2 regions of the Streptomyces laurentii genome follow, and region 1 is predicted to be linked to the other one. Evidence: riboswitches for the same ligand, from Rfam matches in the RefSeq annotation. Region 1 holds a riboswitch; the other holds the start of a gene.
The links. Region 1 has a riboswitch for cyclic di-AMP ahead of ABZ693_RS19800 (transglycosylase SLT domain-containing protein). Riboswitches for the same ligand answer to the same signal wherever they lie in the genome.
Positions count from the first base shown of each region.

Region 2: linked by a shared signal. The riboswitch ahead of ABZ693_RS25675 (transglycosylase family protein) and the one ahead of ABZ693_RS19800 (transglycosylase SLT domain-containing protein) in region 1 are both predicted to bind cyclic di-AMP.

Region 1 covers NZ_JBEYHT010000030.1:48,684-56,410, forward strand. The annotation lists gene ABZ693_RS19770 (hypothetical protein) at 682-1,047, shown strand; gene ABZ693_RS19775 (MFS transporter) at 1,194-2,513, opposite strand; gene ABZ693_RS19780 (helix-turn-helix domain-containing protein) at 2,510-3,049, opposite strand; gene ABZ693_RS19785 (SMI1/KNR4 family protein) at 3,199-3,723, shown strand; gene ABZ693_RS19790 (TetR family transcriptional regulator) at 3,748-4,425, opposite strand; gene ABZ693_RS19795 (fibronectin type III-like domain-contianing protein) at 4,460-4,819, shown strand; cyclic di-AMP (ydaO/yuaA leader) riboswitch at 5,133-5,295, shown strand; gene ABZ693_RS19800 (transglycosylase SLT domain-containing protein) at 5,300-6,010, shown strand; gene thpR (RNA 2',3'-cyclic phosphodiesterase) at 6,108-6,725, shown strand; gene ABZ693_RS19810 (ABC transporter ATP-binding protein) at 6,900-7,727, shown strand, end outside.
Region 2 covers NZ_JBEYHT010000047.1:44,731-52,457, forward strand. The annotation lists gene ABZ693_RS25650 (NAD(P)/FAD-dependent oxidoreductase) at 1-1, opposite strand, end outside; gene ABZ693_RS25655 (Ppx/GppA phosphatase family protein) at 680-1,594, opposite strand; gene ABZ693_RS25660 (DUF501 domain-containing protein) at 1,591-2,178, opposite strand; gene ABZ693_RS25665 (FtsB family cell division protein) at 2,210-2,680, opposite strand; gene eno (phosphopyruvate hydratase) at 2,922-4,202, opposite strand; gene ABZ693_RS25675 (transglycosylase family protein) at 4,716-5,537, opposite strand; cyclic di-AMP (ydaO/yuaA leader) riboswitch at 5,541-5,715, opposite strand; gene ABZ693_RS25680 (transglycosylase family protein) at 5,985-7,325, opposite strand; gene ABZ693_RS25685 (cytochrome P450 family protein) at 7,454-7,727, opposite strand, start outside.

The sequences.
Region 1 (7,727 bases):
CCGGCGCCGAGCGCGCCGTTGTACGCGGCGTTGCGGACGGTGACGTTTCCGCCGGTGCCGGAGGCGGTGCCGCCCGAGGAACCTGAGCTGGTGCCTCCGTTCGTCGTACTGCCGTCCGTCGTACCGCCGTTGGTGGTACCCCCGTTCGTGGTGCCTCCATCGGCCGTCCCGTCATGGGCCGTGCCGCCGTTGGGGGTTGCAGGAGTCGACGGCCGCGCCGGAGGCCTTGAAGGTGGCGGTGTCCGCGCCGAGCCCGCCGACGACGAGGGCCGGCGGGAACGGCCCGGTGCCGGGGGCAGCGAGACGCTCGCCGAGAAGCTCGCGCTCCGGCCCTGGTCGGACACGTTGACGGTGATGACGGCCCTGCGAAGGGGCGGCGGGGTGGGACGCGCCCGGGGCGCGTGCACGCCGAGGGCCGCGAGGGGCCGGAGCCGACCGGGTGGGAGCGCTCCCGGCGCAGGAAGGACCCCGAGAGGTGACAACACGTGCGACGGGGGAGCATGAGGTTGTCCATGCGACCGCGTGCGGGAGTGACCTCGACAGGCCCAGAGCGGGGCTTCCCTCAGTATTGCGAGTCCCACGAGGCTCGGGAGCGGTCCTATGGTCGGGGGCGTTCCGACGACCCGCATCCCGACGGGGGATTCATGCGGAGTCGTACGGCCACGCAACGAGGGGAATCCGATGAACAACTTCACGCGTGCGGTCGCGGGTGGCGCCGCGGCCGTCGCTCTCGCGGGCGGGTTGCTGGGTACGAGTGCGGGGTCGGCCTCGGCGGACGCGGGCGACTGTGCCCGAGGGGCTGTGTGCATCTACCCCGAGGGCACGGGAATCGAGACCAGCAAGCCGACCAACGCCTACTGGTCCCGTGGAGTCCACCAGCTCTACGGCCAGTACAACTGGCACTTCGTCTTCAACCGCCAGACCGACGGTTGGACCGTGCGGCTGTGCAAGGGAAGCAACGGCACGAACTGCGGGGCGAAGATCGAGGCGGGATGGGCCGTCTGGGCCAACCTCACGGACATCAACTCGATCCTCATCGAGCCGTAGTCGGGACGCGGTTCTCTTTCGGCCGAGCGGGCGCGGGCGTGTGTCCGCGCCCGCTCGACGGGTTCCGTGGCACCCTTACCCGCCCGAGACCGTCGGAGAAAGGCCGCACAAACCCTGTCGACCGGCCTTTACTTGACGGATCGATCTCAGGGCGCGGGACTCCGTTCCGGCTCGGCCGCCTTGGCCGTCGTTGCTGTCTTGGTCGACGACGCGGCCGGGGCGACGACCTCCGAGTGCCCCGTCCCGACGGTCAGGGAGCGGACGTCCTTGCTGCACAGCGCCGCGACAGTGGCGAGCGCGATCAGGCAGCCGCCCCCGAGCAGGGTCGTCCGGATGCCGAAGCGTTCGGAGAGGAGTCCCGCCGTCATCTCGCCGAGCGGCAGGGCGAGGATCGAGCCGAGCATGTCGTACGAGTAGACCCGCGCCAGCCGGTCGGCCGGCACGTTCTCCTGGAGCGACAGGTCCCAGGCGACCCCGAACTGCTCCAGGGCGAGGCCGTTGACGAACATCGCCCCCACCAGCAGGGCCAGCGGCGCCGACTCGGCCAGCGCCAGCAGCGGCAGCGCGTCCAGGGCCACCACGGCCACCCCGATCCGCAGAGCGTGCCGGGAGCGCGAACGGCCCACCAGGAAACCGCCGATGAGCGCGCCGCCCATCTGGACCGCCAGCACCAGCCCCCACGCGGTGCGCCCGTACACGCTGTCGGCGAGGGTGGGTCCGAGCACCTGGATGCCGCCCGCCGTCACGGCGTTGACCACGAAGAACTGGAGGACCACGACCCACACCCAGGTCCGCTCGGTGAACTCCTGCCAGCCCTCCCGGAGTTCACGCAGTGGCCGGGCCGGGGTCCGCTCCGCCGGTGTGGCCCGGGGTACCCGTACGCCGTGATAGGCGAGGGCGGCGAGGGCGAACACGACGGCGTTGGCGGCGATGCCCCAGCCGGGGCCGGCGACGGCCGTGACCATGCCGCCGCCGGAGGCTCCGGCGATCATGCCGGCGTTCACGCCCATCCGGCTCAGCGCGTTGGCGGCGCGCAGCTCCCCGGCCGGCACGGTCTGCGGGACCAGCGAGGCGGACGCGGGCATCGACAGCGCGGACACCGCGCCGTTCACCACGCTCAGCGCGACGAGCACGCCGATCGAGGCGGCGTCGGTGAGCAGTGCGAGCGCGGCCGCCGCCTGCACCGTCGCCGCGGCCAGGCTGGAGCCCTGCAGGATCAGGGCGCGCGGCATCCGGTCGGCGAGGATCCCGCCGAAGAGGACGAGGAGGATATTGGCGATCGACCGCGCGCCGACGACGATTCCGACGTCGATCGCGGAGCCGGTCAGGTCGAGCACGGCGAAGGCCAGCGCGATGGGCGCCATGGCGTTGGCGCAGTGCGTCATCGTCCGGCCGGCCACCAGATCGCGGAAGCTCCGGTGCCGCAGCGGTGCCAGCACGGAGGCCTTCTCGGCGGACGCGGTCACTCCGGGGTCCCCTTCCGGTCCATCTCGAACATCATGAGCGTCGCGCTGGCGCGTACGGTGCCCGGCGTGTCGGGCGGCCGCGCCGCGTCGTGCAGCAACACGCCCAGCTCCTTGGCGAGTTCACGCACTCGCTGCCACGCCTCGGGAGGCAGCCACACCTCGGCGTCGGAGAACGCGCCCGGCGCTCCCGGCACCAGTTCGAGGCTGCGGCGCCGCAGTTCCTCGGAGACGGCGGAGGCCAGGACCGCGTAGTCGGCGAGCGATCCGGCGGGCACGGACTCGCCGCTCGCCGGATCGTGGCGGTACCGCTTGGCCCGGCCGCCGCGTACGGACGTCTCCTCGGCCAGCTCCAGCAGGCCGGCGGCCAGCAGATGGCGCATGTGGTAGCTGATGTTCGCCTGCGATTCGCCCAGTTCACGGGCCGCCTCGCTGGCGCTCAGGGAGCGCGCCGTGAGCAGGGACAGCAGGCGCAGGCGCAGCGGATGGGCCAGCGCGCGCATGCCGCTCAGCTCCGCGCGTCGTTCGGTAGCGGACATGGCCAGGAGTATCCGGGCCGGATCCACGCACTGTCAAACACTTCTTTTGAGGTCGGGATCCCGAGGCCCGTGCCGGGCGTGCCGACGGGTGTGACAGGGTGCGCGGAAGCCGGCCGCGGGGCCGGGTGGCGGACAGCGAGGGGTGCGGGATGGCGACGGGACTTCCGGAGATCGTGGAGCTGCTGGGCGAACCCCGGTTCAACTGGTCGGATCCGGCGCCATGGACCGAACTGGAGCGGGAGTTCGGGGTCGGACTCCCCGCCGACTTCCGCGCGATCGTGGACGCCTACGGATCGGTCCTCGTCAACGGGCAGCTGTATCTGATCCATCCGGCCGGCCATCTCCTGCACAGCCTGGGCGACACGATCCGGCGGGACCTCGAACTCTGGCGCGACGAGGACATGGTGGAGTATCTGCCCAGCGCCGTCGGGTCCGCGCCGGGGGAGCTGATGCCGGTGGCGACGGCGACGACGGGCGAGGCGGTCTTCCTCCGCGTCCCCGACGACGCCGCGTCGCCCTGGCGCGTGGTGGTCCAGGAGTTCGACAGCCCGGCGTGGACGCTCTACGAGCTGACGTTCGGCGAATGGCTGCTGGCGTATCTCCGGGGCCGGGACGTGACGTTGTGCGTACGCGATCGCGCGCCCGACGGTCCGTCGTACACGTTCCTGCCCTGACGGCCAGGCGCGCGCCGAGGGCCGTCAGCGGCTCGTGGCCCTCGCCTCCGCCCCGCGCGCGGGAGTGTGCGCGGCGAGGATCGTGGCCGGGTCGAGGGCCGTGTCCGGGTCCACGCCCTCCGGGTCGTACAGCCAGGCGATCATGACGCCGAGGCCGACCGCGACGACCCAGTCGGCGGCCCTCGCCGCGTCGGGCACGCCGAGTTCCGCGAGGTGGGTGGTCAGACCGCGCCGCGCGGTGGCCGGCCGGTCGGTCATGAAGGCGTGGGCGGGGTGCGACGGTACGGTCGCCTCGCAGACCGGCACCGCGTCGGCGGCCGTCCGCCACCGGGGGCGGGTCGTGAGGTGGCGGGCCCACGGCTCGGCGTCGGCCTCGGTGACGAGCGTGGTCAGGACGAGGTCCAGGAGGGCCTGCTTCGTCGGGGCGAGGTGCACGAGCGCCGCCCGCGTGATCCCCGCCTCGTCGGCCACGGCCTGCACGGACGTCTCGTAGGAGCCGTGCAGGGCGTAGAGGTGCGAGGCCGCCGTGACGACGGCGGCCCGTTTCCCGGAGGTCCCCAGGCCCGACGCATCCGACGCGTCCGGTGCGTCCGGTGCGTCCGGTGCGTCCGACGCGTCCGAGGTGGCGCTGTCCGGCGTACGGGCCGGCGAGCCGCCGGGCGCGGCGGGCGCGGTCGCCCCGTCCCCGGCGGCGGACGTCACCGCGAGCGTCTCGTCCTGTTCGAGGTGCGCGGGGATGCCGATCTCGCCGGGGAAGGAGAGGGAGAGGATCTGCGGTCCGTCCCATCCGGCGACGAGCCGGGTCAGCTCCCGCCCGGCGCTCTGGCCGGCCGGGTCCGCCGTCGTCCGCGCGGAGGCGGGCACCGACACCACGATCACGATCGACCTCGCGCCGCGCGCCTTCCAGTACTGGTCGGTGCCGGAGCGGGCGTGGATCACCGAGCCCGGCCGGTACGCCGTACGCCGTACGCCTGGGCACCGGCGTCGACGCGCTCGGCGAGGAGCTGATCGGCGCGCCGGCGCGGCCGGCCGGGGAGTGACCGCACCGCCGCCCGGCCCCGCACATCCCGTCCCACCTGCCGCGCCACCGGCCTGACGGTGGGGCGAAAGGGTGTAAATCGGTCAATGTGCTGTTATTTCCATAATGGGTGGATTGGAAGCTTGGTCTGCCTTGGGGTTATTGCGCCCGGGAGTGATTCAGGTCACGACGAGGGGTGGGTCGGGGACGCTGGTGCGCCGTCAATTCGAGCCTCGCGAATAGCGATTGACGGCATGCCGGTTCCGGGCGGAATGATCCTTTACGGAGTTCCGGAATAGACGATCTTTACGATCTCTTTCCATCTTGTTTTCGGTCTTTGTTTTCGCATACGGTCACGCCTCAGCCAGACGGAACGCCGAGTCCTGCCGCCGTTTGGACATCACCCACCCACCACCCGGCAGGAGCGGGGGACCCAGGTTCTCCGCCGGCTCCGGTGTTCCCGGATCCGGCTTGGGGTGAAGCCGCGCCACGGCGCGGCCGGGCATCTCCTGCCCGAACCCGACAGCTCACCTCGTAGGCGGAGGAGAGGACAACGCCATGCGTGGATCCCGGACGCCCCGACGCGCCCTGTTCACCCCGCTCACCCGCGGAATCGCCCTGGCCGGCGGCATCGCCGTCGCCCTGCCGCTGATCGGTGCCACGGCCGCCGTCGCGGCCACTCCGCAGGCCTCGACGCTCGCGACCAAGACCGTCGCAGTCGAAAAGGCGGCGGTCACGGCCGCTCCCGTCCGGTATTCCGTCGTCGCCGGCGACTCGCTTTCCGCCATTGCCGCGAAGTACGCGGTGCAGGGCGGCTGGCAGAAGGTCTACCAGGACAACAAGGTGGCCATCGGCGCCGACCCGATGCACATCCGCCCGGGCCTGACCCTCAACGTCGCCCCCGCCGTCGCGAAGGCGGCCACGACCGCCGTGAAGACCGTCGCGTACACGAACAACCTCGACGGCTGGATCCGCGAGTCGCTCGACATCATGAGCCGCAACGGGATCCCCGGCACGTACAACGGCATCTACCGCAACGTCATGCGCGAGTCCTCCGGCAACCCGCTGGCCATCAACAACTGGGACATCAACGCCATCAACGGCATCCCGTCCAAGGGCCTGCTCCAGGTGATCGACCCCACCTTCCGCGCCTACCACGTGGCCGGCACCGCCCTGGACTCGTACGACCCGGTCGCCAACATCACCGCGGCCTGCAACTACGCCGCCGACCGCTACGGCTCCATCGACAACGTCTTCGGCGCCTACTGACGGCCCCCGCGCCCCGCACCCGCCGCTCCGGCCCCGGATCCACGTGATCCGGGGCCGGAATGGACCGCGCGGCACGCGACAAGGTACGAAGTCCTCCGTGAACGCACAGCCCCAGGCCGCGACCGTTCGGGTGTTCATCGCCCTGGCGCCGCCCGACGAAGCGAAGGACGAACTGGCGCGGGAGCTCCGGCCCGCCTACGAGGCGTACCCCGCCATGCGGTGGAACCGCATCGAGGACTGGCACATCACCCTGGCCTTCCTCGGTGAGCTGCCGATCGCGGCCGTACCGCTGCTGCAGCCCCCGATCGCCGGGCTGGCCGCCACCCGCGGCGCCCTGGAACTGACGCTGCGCGGCGGCGGCCACTTCGACGAGCGGGTGCTGTGGACCGGCGTCGACGGCGACCTCGACGGACTGCACCTCCTCGCCGAGGACGTACGCGCCGCCGTACGCGCGTGCGGCATCCCCTTCGAAGGCCGTCCGCTGCGCCCGCATCTCACCCTGGCCCGGGCCCGCCGCGGCGACACGGGCTCCGTCGTGGAGGCCGCGGCCGGCCTGGCCGGCTTCACCGGCCGGAGCTGGCGGACCGGGCGACTGCATCTCGTCGGCAGCAACACGGGCCGCGGCCCGGGACCGATCCACTACCGCGACATAGCGGCCTGGCCCTTCGCCGGCACGGAGATCACGGACCACGCCCCGCACCCGGACGCCGGGTGACCCCGGCCGGGTAGCCCCGCGCCCCCGCATCCCCTCCCTCCCCGCCCGTCACCCCTGATCACCGGCCGGATCGCGTCGTCCGCGCCCGCCCGGTGGAAAAACGCGTGGACCCGCGCGCCGTCGGGGCGGAAGACTGCGGACCCTGTCCTGTCGGTCCGACAAAACAGGGTTGGGATGGGATTGTCTGAATCACCGCGAGTGACCCCCGGCAAAGGCGCGGTCCTGCTCGCCCTTCGTCACTACGGACGGGAGCTGGCCCGGCTGCGCCGGCTGACCGTACCCGCGATGCTGCTCCCGGCGCTGGGCAACATCGGCATCGCCTACCTCGCGCCGCTGATCGTCGCCAAGGTCGTCGGGCGGATCGCCGGCGACGGCGGCGCGGACTCCGGCGTCGGCGCCCTGCTGCCGTACGTCCTCGGGTTCGCCGGGGTGCTGCTGCTCTCCGAGGCGCTGTGGCGCGTCGGACTGCACTGCCTCAACCGGCTCGACGCCCTCGGCATCGAACACCTCTACATCGTCGGCATGGACGAACTCTTCGCCAAGGACGCCACGTTCTTCCACGACAACTTCGCCGGCTCGCTGACCAAACGCGTCCTCAGCTTCGCCTCCCGCTTCGAACAGTTCGTCGACACCCTCACCTTCAGCATCATGGGCAGCTTCGTGCCGCTCGTGTTCGCGTCCGTGGTCCTGTGGATGTACGAACCGCTGCTCGTCGTCGGCCTGTTGGCGATGATCCTGCTCACCGGGTTCGGCGTCGCCCCGCTGGTCCGCCGCCGCCAGGCCCTGGTCGACCGGCGCGAGGCGGCCATCGCCCATGTCGCGGGTCATGTCGCCGACAGCCTGACGAACATGGACACGGTCCGCGCCTTCGCCGCCGAGAAGCGGGAGGCGGCCGAACACCGCAGCCGCGTCGCGGAGTCGAGGCGGGTCACCCTGATGGCCTGGGACTACGGCAACCTGCGCATCGACACCCTGGTCGCGCCGATGTCCGTGCTCACCAAC
Region 2 (7,727 bases), on a different contig from region 1:
TGGCATCGAGTATCCACCCCGCGGGAGGGGGTACCTCGTGAGCCCCTTCACAAGGTTGTCGGGTACCTCTGCTACACTCCGCCGCCCACGTGACCGATGTCATGTTCCAGCAAAGGAACCGGGGGCTCCGGTTGATCGTTGTCCACCCCCTGTGAACTGGTCCGGAGGCCTTTCCTTCACGCTGAATGACAGGGTGCGTTCACACGATGGAATCAATGAGCGAAGATGCGTGCGCGCCTGCGAAAGGGCCCCGGACAGCCCCCCGGAGGGACCAAAGTCCCTCCACAGGCCCCTAGAGGACCCTTTCTCTTGTGAAGAACTTCACGACCCTTTTCGACAGGACGTCGCCAAGCACCCCTCATGGGCCCCTTTCGGCCCTCTTCCGCACCGCCCGCAGGCCCCTCACAGGCACTCATAGCCACCCGCTATGCGACGCATAGCGGTGCCGCATGGTGACCGCGAGGCCACCCTCCGGACTCCCCGGAGGGCCTCGGCGGGCCGTCTCGGCGGGCTGACTCGGAGGGCCGCCGAGGGGCCGGAACGCGGAACCGCCCGGCGCGCGTGAGAACGGGACGACGTCACGCGGCCGGGCGGGACGGTTCCGCGGGCAGCCCTGGAGAAGCAGCCCTAAGCCCGGGAGAAGCAGCCCTGTGGAAGCAGCCCTATAAAAGGGGAACGGTCACGCCACGGAGAGCGCGATCCCGTCGAGGATGTCGTGCTCGCTGACGACGACCTCGGTGGCGCCGGTGCGCTCCATGATCTCGGCGAGGACCAGCGCGCCCGCGACGATCACGTCGACCCGGCCCGGATGGATGACCGGGATGGCGGCGCGCTCGTCGTGGGTGGAGCCGAGCAGCCGGGCGACCACCTCGTCCACCTGGGCCCGGGAGATCCGGGAGTGGTGGACCTTGGTGGAGTCGTACTCCGGGAGGCCCAGCGCGATCGCGGCGACCGTGGTGACCGAGCCGGCCAGGCCGACCAGCGTCCCGGCCTCCGTCAGCGGCACGTTCTCGGCGGCCAGGTCCATCGCGGCCCGGACGTCGGCGCGGATCGCCGCGATCTCGTCGGCGGTCGGCGGGTCGTGGCGCACATGCCGTTCGGTCAGGCGTACGCAGCCGATGTCCACGGACCGGGCGGCCTCCACGTGCCGGACGCCGACCACGAACTCGGTGGAGCCGCCGCCGATGTCCACGACCAGCCGCCGGTCGTCGCCGGGCAGCTCGCCGGTGGCGCCGGTGAAGGAGAACTCGGCCTCCTGGTCGCCGGTGATGACCTCGGGCTCGACACCCAGGATCCCGACGACACCGCGGACGAACTCGTCCCGGTTCTCGGCGTCGCGCGAGGCGGAGGTGGCCACGAAGCGGAGCCGCTCGGCGCCCAGCTCCTTGACGACCGCCGCGTACTCGCGGCACGCGGCGAAGGTCCGCTCCAGCGCCTCGGGCGCGAGCCGGCCCGTCCGGTCGACGCCCTGGCCGAGCCGGACGATCGTCATCCGCCGGTCCAGCTCGATCAGCTCGCCCGTCTCCGGGTGGACGTCCGCGACGAGGAGGCGGATGGAGTTCGTACCGCAGTCGATGCCGGCGACCCGGGTCATTCCGCGGACCCCTTCGGCGCCTCGGCCTGCTCGCCCTGCCCGGCCGTCCCGGACCCTTCGGCCTTCTCCGCGCACGGGGTGACGCACGGGCCCTTCGCCCACCACTCGGGCAGCATCGCCAGGGCCTCGTCGCCGAACGGGTTCACGCCCGGGCCCGCCACCAGCGCGTGGCCGACGAGCACGTGCAGGCACTTGACCCGGTCGGGCATGCCGCCGGCGCTCGGGAAGCCCTCCAGGACCTCGATGGCGTCGCGGCGCGCGATGTAGTCCTCGTGCGCGGCGCGGTACGCGGCGGCCAGCTCCGGGTCGGTGGCGAGCCGGGCCTGCATCTCCTTCATCACGCCGTTGGCCTCCAGGGTGCCGATGGCGGAGGCGGCGCGCGGGCAGGTCAGGTAGTACGTCGTGGGGAACGGCGTGCCGTCGGGGAGCCGGGGCGCGGTCTCGACGACGTCCGGGTTGCCGCAGGGGCAGCGGTGCGCGATGGCGCGCAGGCCGCGGGGCGGCCGGCCGAGCTGGGCCTCGAAGGCGGCGACGTCCAGGGCGGTGGGCTCGGTGCGTTCGGTCTGCGGAGGGGGCGTGTCCATGTCTGCCTTGTTCGTCGGTCGTGCGGTCGGGTCAGTGGCGGTCGGCGTTGTCCACGCCGTCCCACAGGTTGTCGTACCAGGGGCGGTCGTCCGCGCCCCGCTCGGAACGCGGGCGGTCCGCCGCGTCCGGGTCGTTCACGGTGAAGCCGGTCTCGCCGGGCCGCACGTAGTGCAGGTGCTCGCGGGCCAGCCGGCGGATGTAGGCCGGGTCCTGGAGACGGGCCTTCTCGTCGCGCAGCTGCTCGACCCGGCGGGCGGCCTCGGCGGCCTTGCGCTTCTGGTCGGCGATCTCGCCCTGCTGGGACACGTAACTCCGCATCGGGTACGCGAGCGCCACCACCAGCGAGCAGACGACGAGCGCGAGGAAGGCGGCGCGTCCGGTGAGCCGGGAGCGGCGGGCCTGACGGCGGGTCTGGGAGCGGTAGACACGGGCGGCGGTCTGCTCGCCGAGCAGCCTGATCCGGGTCGCGGTCGAGAACCGGTCCCGGTCCTTCACGGCCATGTCCTGCGTCTCCCCATCCGTCCGTGCCCGTCGCGGTCCGCCGCGTACGGTCACGCGCGTCGCGTACGGTCGCGCGCCCGTGCTCCCACGCGCGCGTGCCGGCGCGGTGCGTGCCGGTCAAACGTACGTCCCCGCACACGGTACGGGACCGGGTGCGGGGACGGACGGAGGCGGCGAGCCGAAGATCGGCCCTGACGGGGGTTCGGCCCGCCGGGGCGAGGTCATCGGCCCGCCCGGGGCATCAGCCCTTGAAGCGCGGGAAGGCGCTGCGGCCGGCGTAGACCGCGGCGTCGTCGAGGATCTCCTCGATGCGCAGGAGCTGGTTGTACTTGGCGACGCGCTCGGAGCGGGCCGGGGCGCCGGTCTTGATCTGGCCGCAGTTGGTGGCGACGGCCAGGTCGGCGATGGTGACGTCCTCGGTCTCGCCGGAGCGGTGCGACATCATGCACTTGAAGCCGTTGCGCTGGGCCATCTCGACGGCGTCCAGGGTCTCGGTCAGCGAACCGATCTGGTTGACCTTCACCAGGAGGGCGTTGGCGGAGCCCTCCTCGATGCCGCGGGCCAGGCGCTCCGGGTTGGTGACGAACAGGTCGTCGCCGACGAGCTGGACCTTGGCGCCGAGCTTGTCGGTGATGACCTTCCAGCCGGCCCAGTCGTCCTCGAACAGCGGGTCCTCGATGGAGACCAGCGGGTAGGCCGCGACCAGCTCCTCGTAGTACTCGGTCATCTCGGCGGCCGAGCGGGACTTGCCCTCGAACTCGTACACGCCGTCCTTGTAGAACTCGGACGCCGCGACGTCGAGCGCGAGCGCGACGTCCTTGCCGGGCACGTAGCCGGCCTGCTTGATGGCCTCGAGGATGAGGTCGAGGGCCTCGCGGTTGGAGCCCAGGTTCGGGGCGAAGCCGCCCTCGTCGCCGAGGCCGGTCGACAGACCCTTGTCCTTCAGGACCTTCTTGAGGGTGTGGTAGACCTCGGTGCCCCAGCGCAGGGCCTCGGAGAAGGACTCCGCGCCGATCGGCGCGATCATGAACTCCTGGATGTCCACGTTGGAGTCGGCGTGCGAGCCGCCGTTCAGGATGTTCATCATCGGAACGGGCAGCAGGTGCGCGTTCGGGCCGCCGAGGTAGCGGAAGAGCGGGAGGTCCGACGCCTCGGAGGCGGCGTGCGCGACGGCGAGCGAGACGCCGAGGATGGCGTTGGCGCCGAGCGACGACTTGTCCGGGGTGGCGTCCAGGTCGAACATGGCCTGGTCGATCAGGCGCTGCTCGGTGGCGTCGTAGCCGACGAGCTCCGGGCCGATCTGCTCGATGACCGCGAGGACGGCCTTCTCGACACCCTTGCCCTGGTAGCGGTTGGGGTCACCGTCGCGAAGCTCGAGAGCCTCGAACGCACCGGTGGAGGCGCCCGACGGAACGGCAGCACGGCCGGTGCTGCCGTCGTCGAGGCCGACCTCGACCTCGACGGTGGGGTTGCCTCGGGAGTCCAGGATTTCCCGGGCTACGACGACGTCGATGGACGGCACGAGCATCTCCTTCTGGGATGTGACGCTGGGTGTGACGCATGCGGCAAGGTCTCGTTCGCCTTGCGACAAGAGCCTAACCGGCGCGGCGGCCGGGGCCACCGGGCGCCCGCCCGCTAAGACGAAAAAGGACCCGGGGGCATGCACATGGGGAGGAATCCCCTGGGTTACCGATCGGTACGGAAGGGCCGAAACCGGCCCGGAGCGCACGCTCCGGGCCGGTTTCGGGGGGGGGACCGCCGGATCACCGGGTCCTGGGGTCCCGAAGTCACGGGGTCACGGAGTCACGGGGTCACGGGGTCACCACGGGGGACAGTCGCCGAACCCGCGCGAGGTGGCCGCTCGTGTGAGGTGGGGCTCACGCGAGAGGACGGCCCACAGGCTCATCGACTCACAGACGCTCGGACTCAAGCACTCAAGGGCTCAAGGACCCGACGGCCCGACGGCTCGCCGACTTCACCGGCTCACCGGCTCACCGCGTCACCGGACCGCCGGCTCACCGCGCCAGGGGACGGCTCACTTCAGGTGGAGCTGCTGGCCCGGGTAGATCAGATCGGCGTCCGTGACGACGTCCTTGTTCAGCTTGAACAGCTTCTGCCAGCCGCCCTTGACGCCGTGCGCCTGGGCGATCTTGCTGAGGGTGTCGCCGGAGACGACCTTGTACTCGCCGTCGCCCTTCTTGACCGTCTTGCCGGTCGGGGTGGTGACGGTCTTCTTGGCCGTCGCCTTCGGGGCGGCCTTCGGAGCGGCCTGCTGGGTGCTCTGCGGGGCCTGGCGCTGGGTGCCGCGGGTGGTCGGCTGCTCGGTGGAGCGCTTCGGCGTCATCGAGCCGGTGGCACTGCCGGAGCCGGTGCTCTTGCTCGCCGAGGACGACGAGGAAGAGGAAGAGGAGGAGGACGACGCCGAGGAGGAGGACGACGCCGAGGAGGAGGAAGAGGAGGAGGACGAGGAGGAGCCGGTGTACGCGGCGCCGGAGAGGCCCACGCCGCAGCTCGGCCACGCGCCCTTGCCCTGGCTCGCCAGGACCTTCTCGGCGACGGCTATCTGCTGGGACTTCGAGGCCAGGTCGGCGCGCGAGGCGTAGGCGGTGCCGCCGTACGCCGCCCAGGTGGACGGGGAGAACTGGAGGCCGCCGTAGTAACCGTTGCCGGTGTTGATGGACCAGTTGCCGCCGGACTCGCACTGCGCGACGCGGTCCCACTCGGAGGCGGTGGCGGCGGAAGCGGTGCCCGCGGCCATCAGCGGGGCGGCCACGGCGACGCCGGCGACGCTCGTCAGCGTGATGACACGGGTGGCCTTGGAGGGACGACGGTGTTTGCCCTTGCCGGAAAGCAGCATGGAGATTCTCCTCACCGACGCCTACGAGGTGAGCTGTCGGGTTCGGACCTGTGAGTTGTCCGGCCGCGTGTCCTTGCACGCGGCTTCACCCCAAGCCGGTCGTTCGGCCGTCTGTCTCAACGGCCGGGACCGGCACGTACCTTGGGTCCCCCGCTCCTGCCTTCGGCGCTTGTCGCGACGACTGTTCCCATCGGCCGGCGGCAGGATTCGGCGTACCGCCCGACGGGGCCCGCTGTGGCGAGCGGTCACGACCGTAGACACAGACCCGGGAGAAGATCAAAGCCCATCAACCCGGAAAAATCGCCCCTACTTGCACTCCGTCAGGGGGTGTTTATGCAGGTGAGGGGCGATTCGATCACGCGTCCCGGTCGTCACACGCCCATTCGGCAAGAGAGATCCATGTCTCACTGCGCCATAACGGACATTCAGGTCGCGACCGACCGCTGACTACTTGTCGGACAAGGCGTCCCGGTCACCCAGGCTGAGGCTCTGACCAGGAACGATGAGGTCGGGGTCGGAGCCGAGGGCCTTCTTGTTGGCGTCATAGAGCGCGGACCAGCCACCGGAGAGGCCGGTGCGGCGCGCGATATCCGCCAGACTGTCCCCCGACCTAACGATGTATTCGTCCGCCTTGTCCGCTGTGACCGAATTTCCGGCCGCGACCTTGCCGTCGGCGGGGCGAGTCTCCCCCTTGCCCGCGGCGTCGGCCGGAGTCCCGGCGTGACGCCCGGATTCGTGCGCGATGTCCGAGTTGCCCGTCTCTTCTGGCGCGGCGTCACCCCGGTGCTTGCCCTTGGCATTGCCCTGGCCCTGCTTCCGGCTCTCCTCCTGACCCCGGTCCTGGCCGGTGCCGGGGGCGGTCGACCCGGGCGTGGACGGCGTCGTGGAGACGTCGGGGGTCGCCGGGACCGCGGGGGTCACGGGCGTGCTCGGGACGGCCGGCGTGCCGGGCAGGAGGACGCCGGGGATGGCGAGGAGGCCGGTCGGCGCCGGGGCGATGGAGATGCTCGGCACGGCCGGGCTCGTCGGGGTGGCGGGCGCCGCCGGGGTGGTCGGGGTGACGGAGGCGTCGGGCGCGGCCGGGCCGGTCGTCGCGCCCGGGTTCGGGTCCGCGGACCAGCCGGGCGCGGTCGGACCGTACCCCTGCCCGTCGCCGCCCTGACCGTTGCCGTTCTGGCCGTTGCCGTTCTGCTCGTACCCGGGCTGCCCCAGGCCGGTGCCGAACCGGCCCCGGTCGCCCTGGTCCCCGTCGGACTGCCCGCGGTCTTCCTGGCCGTTGCCGTTCTGTCCGCGGTCGCTCTTCTTGTCGCCGCGGGCCTCGGTCGGCAGGCCGTCGGTACGGCTCGACTCGACGACGGGCCGGTGCGACGCCGAGGGGCGTGCGCCGGAGCCCGGGTCGACGGCGGGTGCCTTGCCGTCGTGCGTGAGGCCGGCGATCGGGGCGCAGGTGTCCCACTGGGTGTCACCGGCGGCGAACGCCTTCTCGGCGACGGAGATCTGCTGGGCCCGGCTGGCCAGGTCGGCGCTGGGCGCGTAGGCGAGGCCGCCGTGCCGTTCCCAGCCGTCCTGGGTGAACTGCAGGCCGCCGTAGAGACCGTTGCCGAAGTTGGCGCTCCACGCGCCGCCCGACTCGCACTCGGCGACCCGGTCCCAGGTCTGGGCGTCGGCGGCGGAGGCGGAGCCCGTGGCGAGCAGGGGCAGCGCCAGGGCCGATCCGGTCACTCCCGCGGCGACGACGATGGCGGGGGCCTGACGGGGGCGACGGTGACGTCCGTTCCCGGAGCGCATGCGGAGGGCCTTTCGCGTGACGACGTGGACTTACGGGTGAGACTTGCGGGTGAACGTAGCCGCATTCGAACGGGCGTCACAAGTCGATGCACCCCGGATCACGTGAACATCACATTTCTGACGCAGCGTCAGTTGCCGTGGACCCGAGGGGCGGGAGTGAACTCCACCGGCAGGGTCCGCAGGCCACGCATGATGAGCCCGCCGCGCCATCGCAGTTCGGCCGGATCGGCGCCGAGCCGGAGGTCCGGCAGCCGGGTCAGGAGCGTCGCGAGCGCCGCCTGCCCCTCCAGGCGGGCCAGCGGCGCGCCCAGGCAGTAGTGGATGCCGTGCCCGTACCCCAGGTGCTGGTTGTCGCGCCGGGCGAGGTCCAGGGTGTCCGGCCGGTCGAAGCGGGCGGGGTCG